DNA from 2 places in the Paraburkholderia sp. BL10I2N1 genome. Region 1 is predicted to be linked to the other one. Evidence: riboswitches for the same ligand, from Rfam matches in the RefSeq annotation. Region 1 holds a riboswitch; the other holds the start of a gene.

The links. Region 1 has a riboswitch for glycine ahead of gcvT (glycine cleavage system aminomethyltransferase GcvT). Riboswitches for the same ligand answer to the same signal wherever they lie in the genome.
Region 2: linked by a shared signal. The riboswitch ahead of B0G77_RS24315 (D-amino acid dehydrogenase) and the one ahead of gcvT (glycine cleavage system aminomethyltransferase GcvT) in region 1 are both predicted to bind glycine.

The regions. Positions count from the first base shown of each region.
Region 1 is NZ_SNWA01000001.1:1,354,373-1,364,693, reverse strand. Features, by position in the region: gene gcvP (aminomethyl-transferring glycine dehydrogenase) at 1-2,283, opposite strand, end outside; gene gcvH (glycine cleavage system protein GcvH) at 2,361-2,741, opposite strand; gene gcvT (glycine cleavage system aminomethyltransferase GcvT) at 2,805-3,923, opposite strand; glycine riboswitch at 4,004-4,146, opposite strand; glycine riboswitch at 4,180-4,282, opposite strand; gene B0G77_RS06425 (hypothetical protein) at 4,450-4,797, opposite strand; gene B0G77_RS06420 (oxidoreductase) at 4,947-5,996, opposite strand; gene B0G77_RS06415 (UvrD-helicase domain-containing protein) at 6,379-8,463, shown strand; gene B0G77_RS06410 (hypothetical protein) at 8,616-9,212, shown strand; gene B0G77_RS06405 (c-type cytochrome) at 9,303-10,208, opposite strand.
Region 2 is NZ_SNWA01000002.1:530,324-540,644, reverse strand. Features, by position in the region: rRNA gene B0G77_RS24325 (23S ribosomal RNA) at 1-237, shown strand, start outside; rRNA gene rrf (5S ribosomal RNA) at 452-565, shown strand; gene B0G77_RS24315 (D-amino acid dehydrogenase) at 782-2,008, opposite strand; glycine riboswitch at 2,160-2,256, opposite strand; gene B0G77_RS24310 (HAD family phosphatase) at 2,410-3,024, opposite strand; gene B0G77_RS24305 (NADP-dependent glyceraldehyde-3-phosphate dehydrogenase) at 3,348-4,982, shown strand; gene B0G77_RS24300 (Hsp70 family protein) at 5,247-8,030, opposite strand; gene B0G77_RS24295 (Hsp70 family protein) at 8,036-9,883, opposite strand; gene B0G77_RS24290 (DUF2760 domain-containing protein) at 9,880-10,321, opposite strand, start outside.

The sequences.
Region 1 (10,321 bases):
CTCATAGCCCGACGACGTCTGGTTCGGCAGGAACTTCGCAAGATGCGCGCCGACCGCGACCGGACCGACGCCCGGTCCGCCGCCGCCGTGGGGAATGCAGAAAGTCTTGTGCAGGTTCAGGTGCGACACGTCGCCACCAAACTGGCCAGGCGCCGTGAGACCGACCATCGCGTTCATGTTCGCGCCGTCGACATAAACCTGACCGCCGTGCGCATGCACGATCTGACAGATTTCGCGGACGTTCTGCTCGAACACGCCGTGGGTCGACGGATACGTGATCATGATCGCCGCGAGCTTGTCAGCGTGCTGCGCGGCCTTCGCCTTCAGGTCTTCGATGTCGACGTTGCCTTGCGCGTCGCAGGCAACCACGACGACCTGCATGCCGGCCATCTGCGCCGAAGCCGGGTTGGTGCCGTGCGCCGAAGCCGGAATCAGACAGACGTTGCGATGACCTTCGCCGCGCGAAGCGTGATACGCGTGGATGATCAGCAGGCCGGCGTATTCGCCTTGCGAGCCGGCGTTCGGTTGCAGCGAGACAGCGGCGTAACCGGTGGCGGCGACCAGCATCTGTTCGAGCTGATCGATCATTTCGCGGTAGCCGACGGTTTGTTCTGCCGGCGCAAACGGGTGAATCTGACCAAATTCCGGCCACGTGACCGGCAGCATTTCCGACGTCGCGTTCAGCTTCATCGTGCACGAGCCGAGCGGGATCATCGAGCGGTCGAGCGCGAGGTCCTTGTCCGACAGGCTGCGCAGATAGCGCAGCATTTCCGTTTCGGAATGGTGACGGTTGAATACGTGGTGTGTCAGGTACGCGCTCGTGCGTTCGAGCGAAGCCGGCACCGACGAAGCGTTCGACGCGCTCAGTGCGGCGTCGAGTGCGTCGACTTGCGGGACGTCGCTGGCAAATGCCGCCTGCGCGAACGCGGCCAGCAGATCGGCAAGATCGCTGCGTTTCGTGGTTTCATCGATCGAGATGCCGACGCGCGTGTCGCTCACATGGCGCAGGTTGATGCGCTTGGCCGCTGCGGCGTCGAGCAACGCCTGGGTGCGTGCGCCGGTTTCGAACGTGAGCGTATCGAAGAAGGTGTCGTTGACGAGCTTGTAGCCGAGCTGCTTCGCACCTTCGGCGAGCAGGGCGGCGATGCGGTTCACGCGCAGCGCGATCGTCTTGAGTCCGCGCGGGCCGTGGTAGACCGCGTACATGCTCGCCATGATCGCGAGCAGCGCCTGTGCCGTACACACATTCGAGGTCGCCTTTTCACGGCGGATGTGCTGTTCGCGCGTCTGGAGCGCAAGACGCAGCGCCGGATTGCCTTGCGCATCGACGGTCACGCCGACGAGACGGCCCGGCATCTGACGCTTGAATTCGTCGCGCACGGCGAGATAGGCCGCGTGCGGACCGCCGAAACCGACCGGCACGCCGAAGCGCTGCGAATTGCCGACGGCAACATCCGCGCCCCATTCGCCCGGCGGCGTGAGCACGGTGAGCGCGAGCAGGTCGGCGGCGGCGACCACGTGGCCACCCGCCGCGTGGATCGCGTCAGCCAGCGCGCGGTAGTCGCGCACATCGCCGTTCACGCCCGGATATTGCAGCAGCACGCCGAACGCATTCGCGCCCGCGGCGTCGGCGGCCGGGCCAACCTTCACCTCGATACCGACCGGCTTCGCGCGTGTCTGCACGACTTCGATGGTTTGCGGCAGCACGTCGTCGGCGACGTAGAACACGTTCGACTTCGGCTTGCCGACGCGTTGCAGCAGCGTCATCGCTTCGGCGGCGGCGGTGGCCTCGTCGAGCAGCGAGGCGTTGGAAATCGACAGGCCGGTCAGGTCGATGATCATCTGCTGGAAGTTCAGCAGCGCTTCCAGACGGCCTTGTGAGATTTCCGGCTGGTACGGCGTGTACGCGGTGTACCACGCCGGATTTTCGAGCACGTTGCGCAGAATTACCGTCGGCGTGTGCGCGTTGTAGTAACCCTGGCCGATGTAGGAGCGGAACACCTGGTTCTTGTCCGCCAGATCGCGCAGCGCGGCCAGCGCTTCGGCTTCGCTCTTCGGCTGGGCGAAGGGGCCGAGCGGCAGCGGTTCGCTGCGGCGGATCGTCTTCGGAATGACCGCGTCGATCAGCGCGGCGCGCGATGCGAAGCCGAGCGCTTCGAGCATCGCCTGCTGATCGGCGGAATCCGGGCCGATGTGCCGTTCGGCGAAGGCGTCGTGCACTTCGAGCGCGGCGAGCGAGAGAGGGGTGCGGTTCATCAGACGATCCGGGTGTTCGAGCTTCATGGGTGTTCCTGGTGGTGCGGCCGTCCCGTGTGCTGGACCGGCCAGCCGGGTGGAGGCCGCACCTGACGGTTAAAGAATTACGCGCCGATGGACTTCGAGTAGGCGTCGGCGTCGATCAGACGGTCGGTGGCAGCGCCAGCGGCCGGCTTGATCTTGAAGAGCCAGCTTTCGTACGGTGCGCCGTTGACGGAGTCCGGCGTGTCGGCGAGCGAAGTATTCGCTTCGACGATCTCGCCTGCGACCGGTGCGTAGATGTCCGAGGCGGCTTTCACCGACTCGATCACCGCGACGGCGTCGCCGGCGGCGACGGTCTTGCCGGCTTCCGGCAGTTCGAGGAAAACGATGTCGCCGAGCGCTTCCTGCGCGTGGTCGGTGATGCCGACCGTCAGTGTGCCGTCCGCTTCAGTGCGGACCCATTCGTGCGATTCGGTGTATTTCAGATCGGCCGGGATGCTCATCGGATGCTCCTGTTGCGTATTGTTTGTATTGCTGGAAAAGGGGGACGCGCGCGCCGGTCCGGCTCAGGCGACGAGCACTTTGCCATTGCGCACGAATGGCAGTTTTACCACGCTTGCGGGCAGGGCTTTGTCGCGGATCTGCACGTGGACGACGTCGCCCGGCTGCACACCCTTCGGCACGCGCGCGAAGGCGATCGATTCCTGCATGGTCGGCGAGAACGTGCCGCTCGTGATTTCACCGTCGCCGTAGGGCGTGACGACCTTCTGATGGGCGCGCAACACGCCGCCTGCCTTGCCGTTTTCCTTCTGCAGGATCAGGCCGACGAACGCCGCTTGCGAGCCTTCAGCCTCCAGTTTCGAGCGGCCGACGAAATTGCGCGGGTTCACCAGATCGACCGTCCACGCGAGGCCGGCGTCGAGCGGCGAGACGTCGTCGTCCATGTCCTGGCCGTACAGATTCATGCCTGCTTCGAGGCGCAGCGTGTCGCGCGCGCCGAGGCCCGCCGGGCGCACGCCGTTGCCGGCAAGCGCGTTCCACAGCGCTTCGACGTGGGTGGCCGGGACGATGACTTCGAAGCCGTCTTCGCCGGTGTAACCGGTGCGGGCGACGGTCAGCTCGCCAAAAGCCGTATCGGCGACGCGTGCTGCATTGAAGGGTTTCAGCGATTCGGTGGCGGCGCGCGCGTCCGGTACGGTTTGCCAGACTTTTTCGCGGGCGTTCGGACCTTGTACGGCGACGATCGCGAAGTCGCGGCGCGGCGCAATCGTCAGACCGTAGCCGCCTTCGGCATTGAGCTGGTTGAACCAGGCGATGTCCTTGTCCGCCGTGCCGGCGTTGACGACCACGCGGAAGTGGTCTTCGCCGAAGTAGTACACGATCAGATCGTCGATCACGCCACCGTTCGGGTTCAACAGACACGAATAGAGCGCGCGGCCCGGCGTCTGCAGTTTGGCGACGTTGTTCGCGAGCGCGAATTCGAAGAAGGCACGCACCCGCTCGCCCGTGAAGTCGACGACGCACATGTGCGACACGTCGAACATGCCCGCATCGGTACGCACCGCGCGGTGTTCGTCGATCTGCGAGCCGTAGTTGACGGGCATGTCCCAGCCGCCGAAATCGACCATGCGCGCGTTCAGCGCGCGGTGGGTGGCGTGGAGCGGGGTGTGTTTGAGTTCGGTCATGGGGCCTCGGGCGTCTCGCGAAACAAAAAAGGCCATGCGGCGAAAATCCTCGCGGCCTCGTGCCTGCGAGCGATTCGATGCATGACCCCTCTGTCCTCGATACCTGAGAGATTGCGCTGCCGTGAGCCGGTCGTTGACCGGCGACGACGAACGCGCGCCCCTTCGGTGGGCAGCCTGCCGGTCTTATCACGACGGGCTACTGCCGCTCTCCAGAGTGCGAAAAACCGGTGCCTGCCATTGCGTTGCAGACGGGTTCTTCGACGCGGTCGGTCCTTTTGCCTGAGAGTTTGCGGGTGTGCCCCTTCGGCGGCGCTGGCTGCGTGTGAACAACAGACGGCGCGCTCTCCCGACGCGTGCGGCGAATGTACGCGAGGCCCCGGGGCTTGTCAAATTGCGACACGTGGGGCGCGTGGGCGGTGCGTGAGCCGGCGACTGCGTCAAAAATCGCGCCTGTAGCGGGAACGAAAAAGGGCGCGAGGAGTGCCTCGCGCCCTTCCTTAAGCTGCCGTGCAGCAATCAGGCATTTTTAGCCGATTGCGTGTGCCGCGGAATCGAGTTCCTGATTCAGGACGCGCTGTTCGTCGCCGGACAGGCCGCCGCCGTGTTGCGTCGCCATGTCGTGTGCTTCCTGGCGGATCACGTCGAGGCGGTGATGGAATGCGCCACCTTGGGGCGGCGGATAGTAGCCCTGATTCACCCGCACGTCGACGCGGTGGCTCAGGTTATCGATGCGTTCATTGACCTGATCGAAGCGCTGCACCGCCATTTCGTGTCCATTAGGGCGCGGCTGGGCGGTCTGCTGCGGAGTGACAACGCACGCAGCCAGTGAGCAAACCAGCGCGCAGCAGGCGAGTGCGCGAAGCAAACGAGGCATTCCATTCTCCCTTTAATTGAGTTGATACGGTCTAGAACGCCGGGCCCGCCTCGTTCGATGACTGCCCGGCTCGTTTGTAGCGATTGATTCCTTGCGGGATCGTCGGGTGGTGCTCAGGCGATGCTCATGCGACACCCCCGCCGGACGCATCACCCTGCGCGGCTGAACGGCAGCCGACGACCTTCTTCGGCGCTCTGGTTGGCCAGCTCAATGATCGTCATGACGTCGACCGCATCCCCGGCGCTGACCGGGAACGGCACGCCGTCGTGGATCGTCGCCGCGAGCGAGCGGTAGAAATCGGCGTACGCGCCGTCGCGCGTCGGCAGCGGGCGTTCGACTTCCTGATCGCCGTCGAGCAGGCGCAGCACGCCCGGCTCGTTGCCGGCGCCAAACTCGACATGGCCCGGCCGCAGCCCCGCCTTCAGCTGGTCTTCCTGGGTGTCGAGGCCGTGCTTCACATAGCTGCCGCGCGTGCCGTGGATCGCGAAACGTGGCGGCGCGATGGCCGCCAGGGCGCTCGCATGCAGCACCACTTCGTGCTCCGCATAGCCGAGTTGCAGATGAACGTAGTCCGGCGCGCTGCCTTCGTCGCGATGGATTTTCACGGTCGCGTTCACCGTCTGCGGCACGCCGAAGAGCGTCAGCGCCTGGTCGATCAGATGCGGGCCGAGATCGAACAGCAAACCGCCACCGCGCGTCGCGTCCTCGCGCCAGCGCTGCCGGACGTACGGGCGGAAGCGGTCGAAATGCGACTCGTAATGCGTGATCCGGCCAAGCTCGCCGCCTGCGACGAGATCGCGCACGGTCAGGAAGTCGCCATCCCAGCGCCGGTTGTGGAAGGGGGCGAACACGAGATTTTTCTGACGTGCGAGGTCGGCGAGGGTGCGGGCTTCGGCTGCAGTCAACGTGACGGGCTTGTCGACCACCACATGTTTGCCCGCTTCGAGCACCCGCTTCGCCATGTCGAAATGCGTGTCATTGGGCGTCGCAATGACGACGCATTCGATGTCGGTGAGCGCGAGCAGTGCGTCGAGGTCCGGCACGATCGCCGCCTGGGGATAATCGGCACGGGCCTTGTCCGGCTGGCCCGTTGCGATCGCCGCGACGCTCGCGCGGCCGCAATTGTCGATGACGGGCGCGTGGAACGTCGCGCCGGCGAATCCGTAGCCCATCAGACCGGTTTTCAGCGATGAAGTCATGCAAGCTCTTCCTGCAAAAAACGGCGCGCGGCGGGGGCGGCGCGCAACGCCCTAATTGTGGCACGGGCAGGCGCCGGTCCGGGGGCACTCTCGATGAAGGCGCGCCTGGCCGGTGTTTCCTGGGTGGCTTGGCTACAGCGAGACTTCGCCGGCGCGGCGGAACACAGGCCGCTAACGGGCATCGCGATGCGGCGCGACATCGCTATCGAGCACGCCTTTGACTCCGGGTCATCCGTGTTAACATCGCGGGTCTCGCGCTGGTGGTCGATCCCGAATGCGCGCCGCATTTCATGTGGTCGCGCACCGGCCACGCCGCCGCGCTGACTGTCCCTGGGCCGTCTGTTGCCGATGCGCCCCTCAACCGCAATACCATCCACTGACGATGTCCGCAGGCCTGAACTCCGCTCAAAGCGAAGCGGTGCGCTATCTTGATGGTCCGTGTCTCGTGCTCGCCGGCGCGGGTAGCGGCAAGACGCGCGTCATTACGCAGAAGATCGCGCACCTCATCGAAGCCAAGGGTTTCGAGCCGCGCCATATCGCCGCCGTCACATTCACGAACAAGGCTGCCGCGGAAATGCGCGAGCGCGTCGGCAAGCTGCTCGACGGCAAGGTGCTGACGACGCCCGGCAAGGAAGGCCGCAAGGTGCCAGTCAACCAGCTGACCGTGTGCACGTTTCACTCGCTCGGCGTGCAGATCCTGCGCCAGGAGGCGGAGCACGTCGGCCTAAAGCCGCAGTTCTCGATCATGGATTCCGACGACTGCTTCGGCATGATTCAGGAGCAGGTCGGCTCGACGGACAAGGGTTTCATCCGCAAGATCCAGTCGATCATTTCGCTCTGGAAGAACGGCCTGATCATGCCGGAAGAGGCGATCGCGATCGCGGCGAACGAGGACGAGCATCAGGCCGCGATCGTCTACCGCAACTACGTCGCGACGCTGCACGCATACCAGGCCGTCGATTTCGACGACCTGATCCGGCTGCCTGCCGAACTCTTCGCGAACAACGAGCAGGTGCGCGACCGCTGGCAGAACAAGCTGCGCTATCTGCTGATCGACGAGTATCAGGACACGAACGCCTGCCAGTACGAGTTGCTCAAGCAGCTCGCCGGTCCGCGCGCCGCGTTTACCGCGGTGGGCGACGACGATCAGGCCATCTACGGCTGGCGCGGCGCGACGCTCGAAAACCTCGCTCAGCTCGGCAAGGATTTTCCGAAGCTGCACGTGATCAAGCTCGAACAGAACTATCGTTCGACGGTGCGTATCCTGACCGCTGCGAACAATGTGATCGCGAACAATCCGAAGCTCTTCGAGAAGAAGCTGTGGTCCGAGCACGGCATGGGCGACACGATCACCGTTACGCCCTGCAACGACGAGGAGCATGAAGCCGAATCGGTGGTGTTCAGGCTGTCGGCGCACAAGTTCGAGCGGCGCGCGCAGTTCCGCGACTACGCCATCCTGTATCGCGGGAATTTTCAGGCGCGCATCTTCGAACAGGTGCTGCGGCGCGAGCGGATTCCGTATGTGCTGTCGGGTGGCCAGTCGTTTTTCGACAAGGCTGAGATCAAGGACATCTGCGCCTACCTGCGCCTGATCGCCAATGCCGATGACGATCCCGCGTTCATCCGCGCGATCACGACACCGCGTCGAGGGGTGGGCAACACGACGCTCGAGGCGCTGGGTTCGTTTGCCGGGCAGGCGAAGGTGTCGCTCTTTGAAGCGGTGTACATGGGTGGCATCGAGGCGCGGCTGTCGGCGCGTCAGGTCGAACCGCTGCGGACCTTCTGCGATTTCATGCAGCGTCTCACCGATCGCGCCGAAAAGGACGCCGCGACTACCGTGCTCGACGACCTGATGGACGCGATCCACTACGAGGCGTACTTATACGACGCTTTCGACGAGCGCCAGGCGCAGTCGAAGTGGCAGAACGTGCTGGAGTTTCTCGAATGGCTGAAGCGCAAGGGCACGAAACCCGAACCTGAGACCGGCAGCGAAGCCACCGGTTACGACAACGCCGACGGCCTCGCCGACACCGGCAAGAACCTGTTGGGTCTGATCCAGACGGTCGCGCTGATGTCGATGCTCGAAGGCAAGGACGAGGACCCGGATGCAGTGCGTCTGTCGACCGTGCATGCGTCGAAAGGCCTTGAATATCCGCATGTGTTTCTAGTGGGCGTCGAGGAAGGGATCATGCCGCATCGCGGCGGCTCGGACGACGCGCCGATCGACGACGGCCGCATCGAGGAAGAGCGCCGGCTGATGTACGTCGCAATCACGCGGGCGCAGCGCAGCCTGCATCTGAACTGGTGCAAGAAGCGAAAGCGCGCAAGGGAGACCGTGGTGTGCGAGCCGTCGCGCTTCATTCCCGAAATGGGCCTCGATGACGCGCCGCCGCCGACGCCAGAGGAAGCGCCGATGTCGCCGAAGGACCGGCTGGCGAGCCTGAAGGCGCTGCTGCAGAAGCCGTGAGCGTCATCCGTGCCTTCGCGTCCTTGCTGATCGCGATGGCGCCGCGCGCTCGGCGAGGCGGGCGTAAAACCCCGCGTGCGTCAGGTGCATCGTCGGTTTGCCCGCGTGCTTGCGCTAGAGTGGCGCGGCCTGCTTAACGGAGACTCGCCGGCATGACCACACCATTGCTGGAACGCTACAAAGAGGCGCTCGAAGGCTATATCGACGCGAAGGACAACACGCGACCGCAACGCATCGCCGACGTTTTCGCGCCCGACGCCGTGCTCACCTTTTCGCTTGCCACCGCAAACATCGCATTCCCTGCGCGTACGGTCGGCGCGGACGCCATCGCGAAGACGCTCGTCACCGATTTCGCCTTGCAGTATGCGCAGTGCCGAACCTATTACGTGTGCGACGCGCTGGAGCCGCAGGACGGGCAGATCGACGCGCTACCGTGGCTCGTGCTGATGCGTGAGCCGCCGAAGGGCGCGCTGCGCGTCGGCCACGGTCTGTACCGCTGGACGTTCGCGGCGGGGGAAGAGGCGCACGCAGTCCGCGTCACCGATTTTCATATCCACATCGCACGAATGGACGTCGTGCCGGATCACGATGCGACGCTGCTCGCGTCGCTACAGAACGGTCTTACGTATCCATGGCTTTCGCCGGACGCGCTGTTTGAACACTTTCAGGCGCTTGCGCGCAAAACACCGGCGCTGGCGTTCATCGACGCGTTCGCCGCGCCCGTCACGCCGTTGTCCGTGCAGGCGTAAAAAAATCCCTGCGGCGCCTGGGCGCGCGCAGGGATTTTTTCATGTTCACTTCGGCTCGGCAGGTTCCCTGCCTGACCGAAGCCTGGCCAGCTATTTCACCGAGCTGACCATGTAATCGACAGCGGCCTTCACGTCGGCGTCGGACGCGGTCGAGCCACCCTTCGGCGGCATGGCGCCCTTGCCGTGCAACGCGTAGTTGTAGACGGTGTCCATCGAATCCTTCAGACGCGGCGCCCACGCTTCCTTGTCGCCGAACTTCGGTGCGTTGAGCACGCCAGCGGCGTGGCATGCCTGGCAAACCTGCGTATACAGCGCCTTGCCCGCCTGGGACGCGTCCGCGCTTTGCGTCGCGCCCGCGGCGGGAGCCGCAGCCTGCGGAATGCTGGCCATGGCGGCCATCGCGGCGGCCGCCTGCGCTGCGCCCGCGTCGGATGCCCCGGCTGCGGTGGCGGGCGCCGCACTGGAAGCCGCCGCTGTTCCCGAAGCCCCGGCGGCTGGCACAGGCGGATCGGCGAAGTTCGCGCCCGCGTTGTTCGCCATATAGGCGACGGCGCGGCCGATTTCGTAATCGCTAAAGTCGTCGGGGCTCGTGCCGCCGCGAGCGGGCATCGCGCCCTTGCCGGTGAGCGCGGTGTGCCAGAGCGTGTCGAAACCCTGGGCGATGCGTGGCGCCCAGTCGGCGGTATTGGTGAATTTCGGTGCACCGGCGGTGCCGGCGGCGTGGCACGCGGAGCAGACTGCCTTGTAGACTTCCTCGCCGGTCCTGTAGACGCGGGGCGCGTTGGTGTCGCGGATCTCGACCTGGGCGAGCGGCGCGATACGCTGGGCGACGACGGCATCGGAGAGGCTGTCAGTGCCGGCGCCAGTGCGGGTCGAATAGTCGACGTAGTAGGCGAGCAGGATGATGATGGTGATCGGTACAGCGAACCCGGCAATGACGGCAGCGATGAGCTGTGCGGGCGTTTTGATCGGATTTCCGTGGGGTGCTTCGCTCATGCTTGTCTCGTCTCCGGGGATATTGTGAGCGGTACAGCGTGACGGCAACGACCTTTTCTATTAATGCGAGAACGATTATAGACGCAACGTTTCGGCGGCGGCGAGCGGCGGGG
Region 2 (10,321 bases), on a different contig from region 1:
GGAGTGGACGAACCTCTGGTGTACCGGTTGTCACGCCAGTGGCATCGCCGGGTAGCTATGTTCGGAAGAGATAACCGCTGAAAGCATCTAAGCGGGAAACTCGCCTTAAGATGAGATATCCCCGGGGCTTCGAGCCCCTTGAAGGGTCGTTCAAGACCAGGACGTTGATAGGTCAGGTGTGGAAGCGCAGTAATGCGTTAAGCTAACTGATACTAATTGCCCGTAAGGCTTGATCCTATAACCAGTGTGTTTTGTGTCGATCAATGTTAGCGCTTCAGCGCTTACAGTGATCCCACCCCCGAAGGGGGTAACGCGCTCAGGTTGAGACCGGTGTTGTGCCCGACACATCACAGCCCGCATCCCGCTGATGAGCCATCATCGGCAACTACTTCTTCCCGATTGGTTGTGCTGCCCCGGGCCCAGAACCCCCGCAGCGCGACAACAAGTCATGCCTGATGACCATAGCGTGTCGGTACCACCCCTTCCCATCCCGAACAGGACCGTGAAACGACTCCACGCCGATGATAGTGCGGATTGCCCGTGTGAAAGTAGGTAATCGTCAGGCTCCCCTGCAGCACCAGAAACCCCACCCCGAAAAGGTGGGGTTTCTGCGTTTACACACCCTGCCCGCAGCAGCAGTGCATACGGCACCATGCAGCGTGCAGCACTGCGCAGGCCTCCTCCACGCACCGACGCTCCGTCGCAGGAAGGGGGTTTCCCTCCCTCGCGCAGTCCTCACTTTCCGCGCGGATGTGCCCCACGCGGTCCAGTGAAGATCGCGTTACCTCCTCACCGAGCGCTCGATCGAATCAGTCACCGACGCAGCCGTTGCAGCTGATAACGTCCACCCAAGATGCCCGTGTCCGGTGTTGTAGAACACGCCGCGTCGACGACCCTGGCCCACTTTGGGCAACATGCCTGGCAACATTGGGCGCAAGCCTGCCCACGGAATCACGCGCGATGTCGCCGCTTCGGGAAAGTAGCGGCGGGTCCACTGGACGAGCGGCGCGATGCGATCCGCACGGATATCGCGGTTGAAGCCGTTGATTTCCGCCGTGCCTGCCACGCGAAAACGATCGGTACCGAGACGGCTCGTGACGATCTTTGCGCTGTCATCGAGCAGGCTGACCCATGGCGCCGCCTGACGGCTCTTGTCGTCGTCGAGGCACACGGTAATCGAATAGCCCTTCACCGGGTAGACGTTGACGTGATCCCCAAGCATCGCCGCAAACTCGCGGCTCTTCACACCTGCGCATACAACGATCTGATCGAACGTGCCGCTGAGCGATTCGTGGTCGCGGCGCACATCGATAAGGAATCTGCCGTTGGTGCCTGGGCTGATCGACACGATTTCGGTGTCATAGTTGAATTCGACGCCATGCCGCACACACGCCTGCGCCAACCCGCGAGTGAATTTATGGATGTCGCCGGTCGAGTCGGACGGTGTGAAAAAACCGCCATGAAACTCGTCCTGCAATGCAGGTTCCAGCGTGCGGATTTCTTCGTTCGTCACAGGGTGGCGATCCAGGCCGCCTTCGCGCAGCAGCGCATTCACCCTGTTTGCGGCTTCAAAATCCTTGCGGTTCTTGTAGATGTGCAGAATGCCGCGACGTTCCAGATCGAAGTCGATTCCCTCGCGCGCTGCGATCGAAAACAGATGCTCGCGCGCGGCAATCGCAAGGCGCACCGTTTCGACGGTGTTGGCGCGATAGTTCGGAATCTGTCGAAGGAACTCACCCATCCACGAGTATTTGTGCCACGTGGGCAAAGGATTGAGCAGCAACGGGGCGTCGCGCCTGAGCATCCAGCGCAGGCCTTTAAGCACGGTCGTGGCACTGTTCCAGACTTCGGCGTTACTGGCCGATAGCTGGCCGCCGTTGGCGAACGACGTTTCCATGGCCGCGTAGCGATGACGTTCGAATACGGTGACTTCGAAGCCGCGTTGCGCGAGGGCGTAAGCGGTCGTGACGCCGGTAATCCCGGCGCCGATGAGGGCGATTCGTGACATGACAGGGTCCAGATTGAATTGAGCATCGCCGGTGTTGCTTCGGTTCCAGCGTCGATGCCCCATCTGTCCCTGTACCTGAGAGTTTCTTTCCTGCCATGCACGCAGGAAATCCCCTTCGGTGGGCGCGTTTATAGCGCCGCTCTCCAGATGTTCTGGCTACGCGGTCCTTTTGCCTGAGAGTTTCCGGGGCGGTTGCTCCGTCGGCGCCGTCAGATGAATCTTCTGACGATCTCTCCCGCGCTACCTTGCAGAACGTGACGACAATAGCCTTCGAAAAATCCCTGTGCAAGCTTTTTATGTTTCGTTTCGGTGCAGGGAGGAGCAGGGCGGGGGCTTAGCCGCTGCGTTCTCGTGCGCCGTGGCCGCTTCTGATGAATCAAGGCGCTACCTTGCCAGGACGTCTACATCAGTTGTCGACGCTCCAGTTCTTCCGATAGAGAATCGGCGCTGACGAACCTGTATCCGTGAAGGCCGGCGTTGATTGCCCCGGCCACGTTTGCTTCGGCGTCGTCGATGAAAAGTGTTTCGGCTGTGCCAGCGCCAAGATGTTCAAGACAGCCCAGATAGGCGCGTGCCGCGGGTTTCGCCGCGCCGAACGAGGCGGAAACGCACACGTGAGGGCCAAAGAGGGCAGCGACCTCAGGACTCAGAAATTCGATATTGTCCGCGACGAGACGGCAGTTGTTGGTAAGCACCGCAATCCTGCGCTTCGCTGACACTTTTTCCGCGAGCGCAAGCACTTCAGCGTTGGGCAATATCGATGCGCGGCGAGCGATCAACCAGTCGTCGCGGGTGATGCGGCAGCCGAGGAGGTCGCCCAGCGCTGTCAGATATTCGTCGTCGGTGATGAGGCCCGCGTCGGCACGCGCTTCCAGCCCGGATTCCCAGATCGCGTGGCGCACCACGTCGGGCGTCTGGCCCGAGACGGCCGACAGGTGATCGACGCGCGCGGAGCGGTCGCTCAGGGAGAGAACGCCCTCCATGTCGAACAGGACGAGTGAGATCGATGCTGTCATGCTGTGGGACCGTGCGTCGAAGCGTCCAGAATCTGAAAGCCATCTGACGATGCGTGTCCAGACGGCTGGAATTCGTATTGTGCCCTGGCGAGTCGATGATCTGGCCGGTACTGTTGTTGAACCCCGATCGGGACTGCCGTCTTTGCGGGGGCCAGGCAGCGACCCGGTGCGCCGGCTGCGACGGATAAGAACAGGCGTGCAGTTTTGACCAGCATCGCAATCTTGAGTACCTTTGACATGCCCGAGAAGCTCAATCGAGACCTCGTGGGTCCTTGTGCTGCATTCAGGTGACTGCGGGGCGTCGGACCACTGAAGAGGAAGCCATGTCGACCATCGACTATGAAAGCCTGCAGGAACTGTTTCCGTCCGCTGATGAGGTACCGGTAGAGGCTCGGCTGTCGTCGCCGATCCACCAGCGCGCGTCACTCGTGGACGGCGAACTCAGATCGTGGGACGGCACATGCAAAACCGTGTTGTCTCCGGTCTGCGTAAGGCAGCCTGACGGAGACGTGCAGCAGGTTGAAATTGGCAGCTACCCGGTGATGGGGGAAGTGGAAAGCGACGCGGCGCTCGACGCCGCGGTGCGCGCCTACGACTCGGGCCGCGGCGAATGGCCGACGATGACCGTGACCCGGCGCATCGCGTGCATGCAGGACTTCATCAAGCGCATGGTTGCGCAGCGCGCGCAGATCGTGAACCTGATCATGTGGGAGATCGGCAAGAGCCTCGCGGACTCTCAAAAGGAGTTCGATCGCACGGTCACTTACATGGTGGCCACGATCGATGCGCTCAAAGACCTGGACAACAGCAACTCGCGCTTTGTGATCGCCGAGGGCACCATTGGCCTGATCCGGCGCACGCCGCTAGGCGTCGTGCTGTGCATGGGGCCGTACAACTATCCGCTGAACGAGACCTTTGCGACGCTGATACCGGCGCTGCTGATGGGCAACACGGTGGTGTTCAAGCCGCCGCAATATGGCACGTTGCTGTTCTACCCGTTGCTCGAGGCGTTCCGCGACGCGTTTCCCAAAGGCGTGATCAACACGATTTACGCCCCTGGCGCAGTCGTCGTGCCGCACATGCTCGCGTCCGGGAAGATCAATGTGCTGGCGCTGATCGGCTCCAGCAAGGTGGCGGACCATCTGAAGAAGCAGCATCCGAAGTCGCATCGGCTGCGTGCAATCCTCGGCCTCGACGCAAAGAATGCCGCCATCATTCTGCCCGACGCGGACCTTGAATTGACCGTGAAGGAATGCCTGCTCGGCGCATTGTCGTTTAACGGCCAGCGCTGCACGGCACTGAAGATGCTGCTGGTGCACCGGTCGATCGTGGAGCCGTTCCTGAAGCGCTTCACTGAGGAACTGGTGAAGCTGAAGGTGGGCATGCCATGGGAACACGGCGTCAGTATCACGCCGCTGCCCGGCATGCACCGCACGGCCTACATGACTGAGGCAATCGACGATGCCAAAGCCAAAGGCGCGCGCGTGGTCAACGACTCGGGGGGCGTGTTCTGCAAGACGCTGTTCTATCCGGCGGTGGTCTATCCCGTGAGCGAGGGCATGATGCTCTACCGCGAGGAGCAGTTCGGCCCGATCATTCCGGTGGCGCCGTTCGATGATGTCGAATCCGCACTCGAGTACGTCACGACGTCCGATCACGGCCAGCAGGTCAGTATCTTCGGTTCGGACCCGACCCAGATCGGCGCGCTCGTCGATCCGCTCGTCAATCAGGTGTGCCGCGTGAACATCAACTGCCAGTGCCAACGTGGCCCGGACGTGTTTCCATTTGCGGGGCGCAAGGATTCGGCAGAGGGGACATTGTCTGTCACCGATGCACTGCGAGCCTTCTCGATCCGCTCGATGGTGGCGGCCAAACAGACGGAGAGCAGCAAGGCACTGCTGGAGACAATCGCAACCGATCACAAATCGAAATTCATCAACACGGGATTTATTCTTTAACCCTGTCGCGATGGCGGTTGCCGGAGGCGGCCGGTGTACCCGATAGCTGGCGTTTGATCGACAGTGCGCCGATCACGCATCGGGTACACCGTTGTTGGCCGGGCTCTCGACGTGCTTCGTACAAGTGTGCATCGCCGCGGTATTTTATTGCGGTATCAACGACTTATCACTGTCATCCGCCGCTTGTCCACAGCATTACGAACAGAATCTGTGGATAAGCCGGCTGGGCACTTCCCGCAAGTCATGCAGGCTTGCTCTGGCGCGTCATTCGACGATCAGTTTCAGGCCGGCAGGAAGCGATTCACCGAACACGCGCCCGGTGTCGGCATTGTCGAGCGTCACGGGCTCGCGAACCATGTCGGCCCAGGTGGGCGGTGCGTTCGCCTGGTCGAGCCGCCTTATGACTTTCTCACGGACCGCCAGCGGCAGATCCCGGGAGCGGTCGCCGGTCATGCGGGCGATCTGCACGGCGGCAAAGGCGGCGGGCTCGACCTTTTTCCAGTCGAGGGCGAGGATTGCGTCCAGCCATTGCCCCGCGACGTCCGGCGGCACGACGCCATGCGCACTGCCGTAGAACGGGCGACGCGCACCGATGCGCCCCACCGCCCACCAGCTCTGATGATTTTCGGAAGACTTCCTGAGCCGCGTGAGCAGCTGTTCCGCGAATTCGACCTTGCGATCGACCGATACGCGTTCAAGCGACGCGCCAAGGCGAATCATGTCTGCGTAGCCCACCTTGGCGGGATCGAAGGGCAGTTTCTGGCGCTTCATGCTGGCGGCCTGCAGATAAGCCATCGCGTCGAGCACCTGAAGCTGCGCGTCCTCGCTCAGGCCGCCCGCCGCGCGACGCCATAGCGTCCACCATTCCGACCAGACCTGCCCCTCGTTGACATACTGGATACCGTCGTCGAACAGCGACCAGAGCTGTTCGACGCGCCATTCGTCGAGCGGGTAGCCGAAACCCGGGCGCACACAATAGCCGGCCAGATTCAGCCACAGGCGTTCGTGATCGGCGGAACGGCGCCGCCGGGCCGCGCGCGTCCAGAGCGCGCCGAACAGTTCGCGAAGCAGCGCGCTATCCCAACCCTGACGCGGCCCAAGAAGCTGCTCGAGTTGTGACCGCAGGCGTTTGACTTCCGTGGGCGCGACGTTCGTCGAGCGGGCGCCAAACGTGCGGTCGATCAACTCGATCGCCTTGTCGAGCGATGGATGACGCTGGGTGGCGGACGCATCGTCCCCGGTATCGTCTTCACGTCGCAACTGGAATTCGAGCCGCCATCGCTGCGAAGGGTTGTCCGTCGCGATGCAGTGCACCTCCAGCGTCCCGACTTCCGTCAGCGCCGTGGTGAGCTTGACCGGTCTCTCGCGCGCCCCGTTCGCGCCTTGCCGCTCTACGACCGTTGCGATCGGCGGCAGGCGTACGAAGTCGCCGATCGAGAGGTCGGCGAGTTCGCCTGGCTGCCAGGCCGTGTCGGCGACTGTCGAGATCAGGTGAAAGCGCACCGGATGCCCGAGCCGCAGCGCGAAGACGCGATCATCGAGATGCACCTCGTGGCCTTCCTCCGTTCCGCGCGGCAGCAGGCACACACCTCGCAGGGCTTTCGCATCGTCTTCGACGACGAGGAAATAACTGCGCGGCGAACCGCCGCCGATGCGCGGCGCGTGTCCCGCGCGTGCAAGGCCGTAAGCGACCGCGCCACGTGCGACAGCGACATCGGGATTGTCGTTGTGCAGGACATGCAGGGACTGCCCGCGCCATGTGCCGAGCGCGCCTGCCAGACGGTCGGACAGCACCTTCGCACGGAAGACGCCGCCGTTGAGCAGCAAGGTGTCGGGCATCGGCAGTGTTTCGTCCGCGCCCGGCGACGTGCCCAATGCTTCGCGTGACTGTGCGGCGAGCCGGTTCAGAAACGCCGCGATGTGCCGGGTGATGGCCGGGTCGGCCGCATAGGGCAGACCGAATTCGACAATCGCACCCCGCGAGCGGCGCGGCAGTTGGTCCGGCCCAGCCACAGGAAAGAATCCATCGACGACGATCTGCTCGGCCTCCTGTCGGGTCAATTCCGCCGTGCGCGCTCCGCCGACGAGTCTCGCCCCCGCACCCAGTAGCGTGATGGCGACGGAATCCGGCGCCGCTTCGCCAAGCAGTTGCTCCTTCGCAGCGCGGCATCTTTCGACGAGCTGGGACAAACTTGCCGCCGACAGGCGCGTCTGTTCTGTGGCAAGACGCGTCTCGACGAGACGCGCCAGTGCGAGGTCCATGTTGTCGCCGCCGAGCATCAGGTGATTGCCGACGCCGATGCGGGTCAACTGCGGCTCGCCGTCCTCGAAGTGCACCTTGATGAGCGTGAAGTCCGTCGTGCCGCCGCCCACATCGCAGACCAGCACGAGGCGCGTCTGCCCCAGTTCCGCACCGAGCGTGGCGCGATGATGAAACAGCCAGTCGTAGAAGGCGGCCTGTGGCTCTTCGAGCAGGCGCAGGGCGGGCAGCTTTGCGAGGCGCGCGGCTTCGAGTGTCAACGCACGCGCACCGTCGTCGAAAGACGCCGGCACGGTGAGCACCACGTCCTGATCTTCGAGCCGCGCGTGCGGAAAACGATGATTCCACGCGGCGCGCACGTGAGCCAGATAGCTGGCGCTGGCCGTGACCGGCGAGACCTTGCGGACCTCGTCGCTGGCGCCCCACGGCAGAATCGGCGCGAGGCGGTCGACCGACGCATGCGACAGCCAGCTTTTTGCGCTCGCCACGAGCCGGCCCGGCACCTGGGCGCCCAGCGCACGGGCGAGGCGGCCGATCACGGCCGGCGGCCCGTCAGTCGGCCCGTCAGTCGTCCCGGTCTCGCTCCACGGCAATTGCAGGTCGCCGGCGGCAAGCTCGCCGGGCGCCGGGTGATAGCGCACGGACGGCAACAGCGGCCGTGCGCCGACTTCGCCGGGACTCACCAGCTGATCGACATCGAGGACGCGAATGTCATCGGCACCGGCCTCGACGTAGGCGACGACCGTGTTGCTCGTGCCGAGGTCGATGCCGACGGTGTATTGCTTCATCGGACTCAGGCGGTGGCGCTGCCGCGCACGTCGAACTCGACTTTCCAGCGTTCGCTGCTTTCGCGCGGCACGGCTTCGAGTTCCAGCGTGCCGGTTTCGGTGACCCGTGCGTGCAGCTTCACCGCGACGACTTCGCCAGGCGTTCGTCCTTCGGGTGGCAGCGTGGCCTGGATTTCTTCCAGCTCCTGCAATTCATCGGGTGACCAGTAATCGAGCAGCGTGCCGACCTGATCCTGGCGACGTACCGATGAACCGAAGAAACGAAAGTGCACCGGCTCGCCGACAACAAGGCCGAACTCCTGCGCGGGCAACTCCGCGTCGGTGCCTTCTTCCATGCCAAAGGGCGCGACGCACAAAGCCTGCACCGGTGGCTCCAGACCCGGCACGGCTGGCATCGCCGACTCGACCGCCACATAGTAGGCACGCGCCGTGCCACCACGGATGCGCACGCCTTTACCGCGCTTCACGTAGCCGTAATACGCCGCACCGCGAGCGACCGCGAGGTCGAGATCCGCGCCTTCGAGCAGGCGCGCAGGCGTCGCAGCTTCGGACGCGAGCCAGCCGTTGAGCGTCTCGAGAATGCGCTCGACCAGCAGCGGTGACTTGAAGACGCCGCCATTGAACAGCACCGCGGTCGGATGCAGAAAGCTCGCGCCTTCGCCTTGCAGGTGTTGCAAGCCTTCGAGTTCGGAGAGCGCCGCCACCTGGCGGCCAAGGAATGCGGCCAGGTGCCGCGTGATGCCCGCATCCTGCGCATACGGCAGGCCGAGTTGCGTCAGACCCGCGCGTGCGCGGCTCATCGGCCGTGCCGATGCGTCGACTTGCGGGAAGAAGCCATCGAGGATCGTCTGCGTGAGTTCGGCGCGGGTCAGCTCGGTGCGGATCGAGCCGCCGATCAGCTTCGATCCCCGGCTGGGCACGACGAGCGGTACTGCATCCGTGCTGCGGTCGGTCAGCAGCGTTTCCTTGGCTGCGCGGCATGCATAGGTCAGCGCACGCAACTGCCACGGGTCGGCCTGCGTGCCCTGGGCAGCGAGTTTGCGCGCGACGACGTGCGCAAGCGCCAGATCCATGTTGTCGCCGCCGAGCAGAATGTGCTCGCCGACCGCGACGCGATGCAACTCGAGATTCCCGTCACGTTCGATGACGGCGATCAACGACAGGTCAGTCGTGCCGCCGCCCACGTCCACGACGAGAATGATGTCGCCGACTTTCACCTGCCTGCGCCACGCGCCGGTGCTGTTCTGGATCCAGCTATAGAGCGCGGCCTGCGGCTCCTCGAGCAGCGTCATCTGCGTATAGCCCGCAGCTTGCGCTGCTTCTGCTGTCAATTCTCTTGCGGCCGGATCGAAAGACGCAGGGATGGTGACGGTGATTTCCTGTTCGCTGAACGATGCGTCGGGATGCGCGTGGTTCCACGCTTCGCGCAGATGCGTCAGATAGCGAACGGAGGCTTCGAGCGGTGAAACGCGTGTCACCTCGGGTGGCGCATCGCTCGGCAGGATCGCGGCGCGACGGTCCACGCCCGGATGACACAGCCAGCTCTTCGCACTCGACACGAGGCGGATCGGCGTTCCCGCGCCGCGGCTGCGGGCCATTTCGCCGACGGCGAAGTCGCGCTCCGCGGTCCATGGCAATGCCAGATCGCCCGGCGTCAGTTCGCTGGCGTGAGGCAGATAGAGAAACGAGGGTAGCAGGTCGGGCGCTTCGAGCGCACCAGGCGCCGTGAGCTGCGTCACAGGCAGTACGGCCTGGCTGATCTTCTCGCCGTCGCTCGCAGCGAGGTCGACGTACGAAAGCGCGCAATGCGTCGTGCCCAGATCGATTCCGATCGAATAGCGTGCGTTAGTCATAGTTCCACCTCGGCCGGAGCGAGCACGGTCGCATCATGCGTTTTTGTCAGCGTCGGCAGACGCACGTCTTCGACTCGCCAGCCGCGATGGCTGATGTTGCCGCTGAACGGCGGCTTGCCGACCACGTTGCCCGTCAGACGGATGGCGGTCGCGTCGAAGCCTTCGGCGAGCGTGACGCGACTGCCTTCGGCTTCTTCGCGTACCGGTCGAATCGTGAAATGCTCGCGCAGCGTCGCGCGGCAACCGTCGTGCACGAGCCGCGCAGCGGCGCCGATGTCCGCATCAGAATAGCCTGCGATGTTCTCTTCGATGAAGTCGATGAAGCGCGCATCGCGCTGGAGCAGCCCGAGAAGCTGCAACGCTGCGTCCGGGCCCGCTTCCCTGATGACGACGGGTGCGGCCACAGGCGCAGGGGCGGCCGCTGGCGCAGGCTGAGGC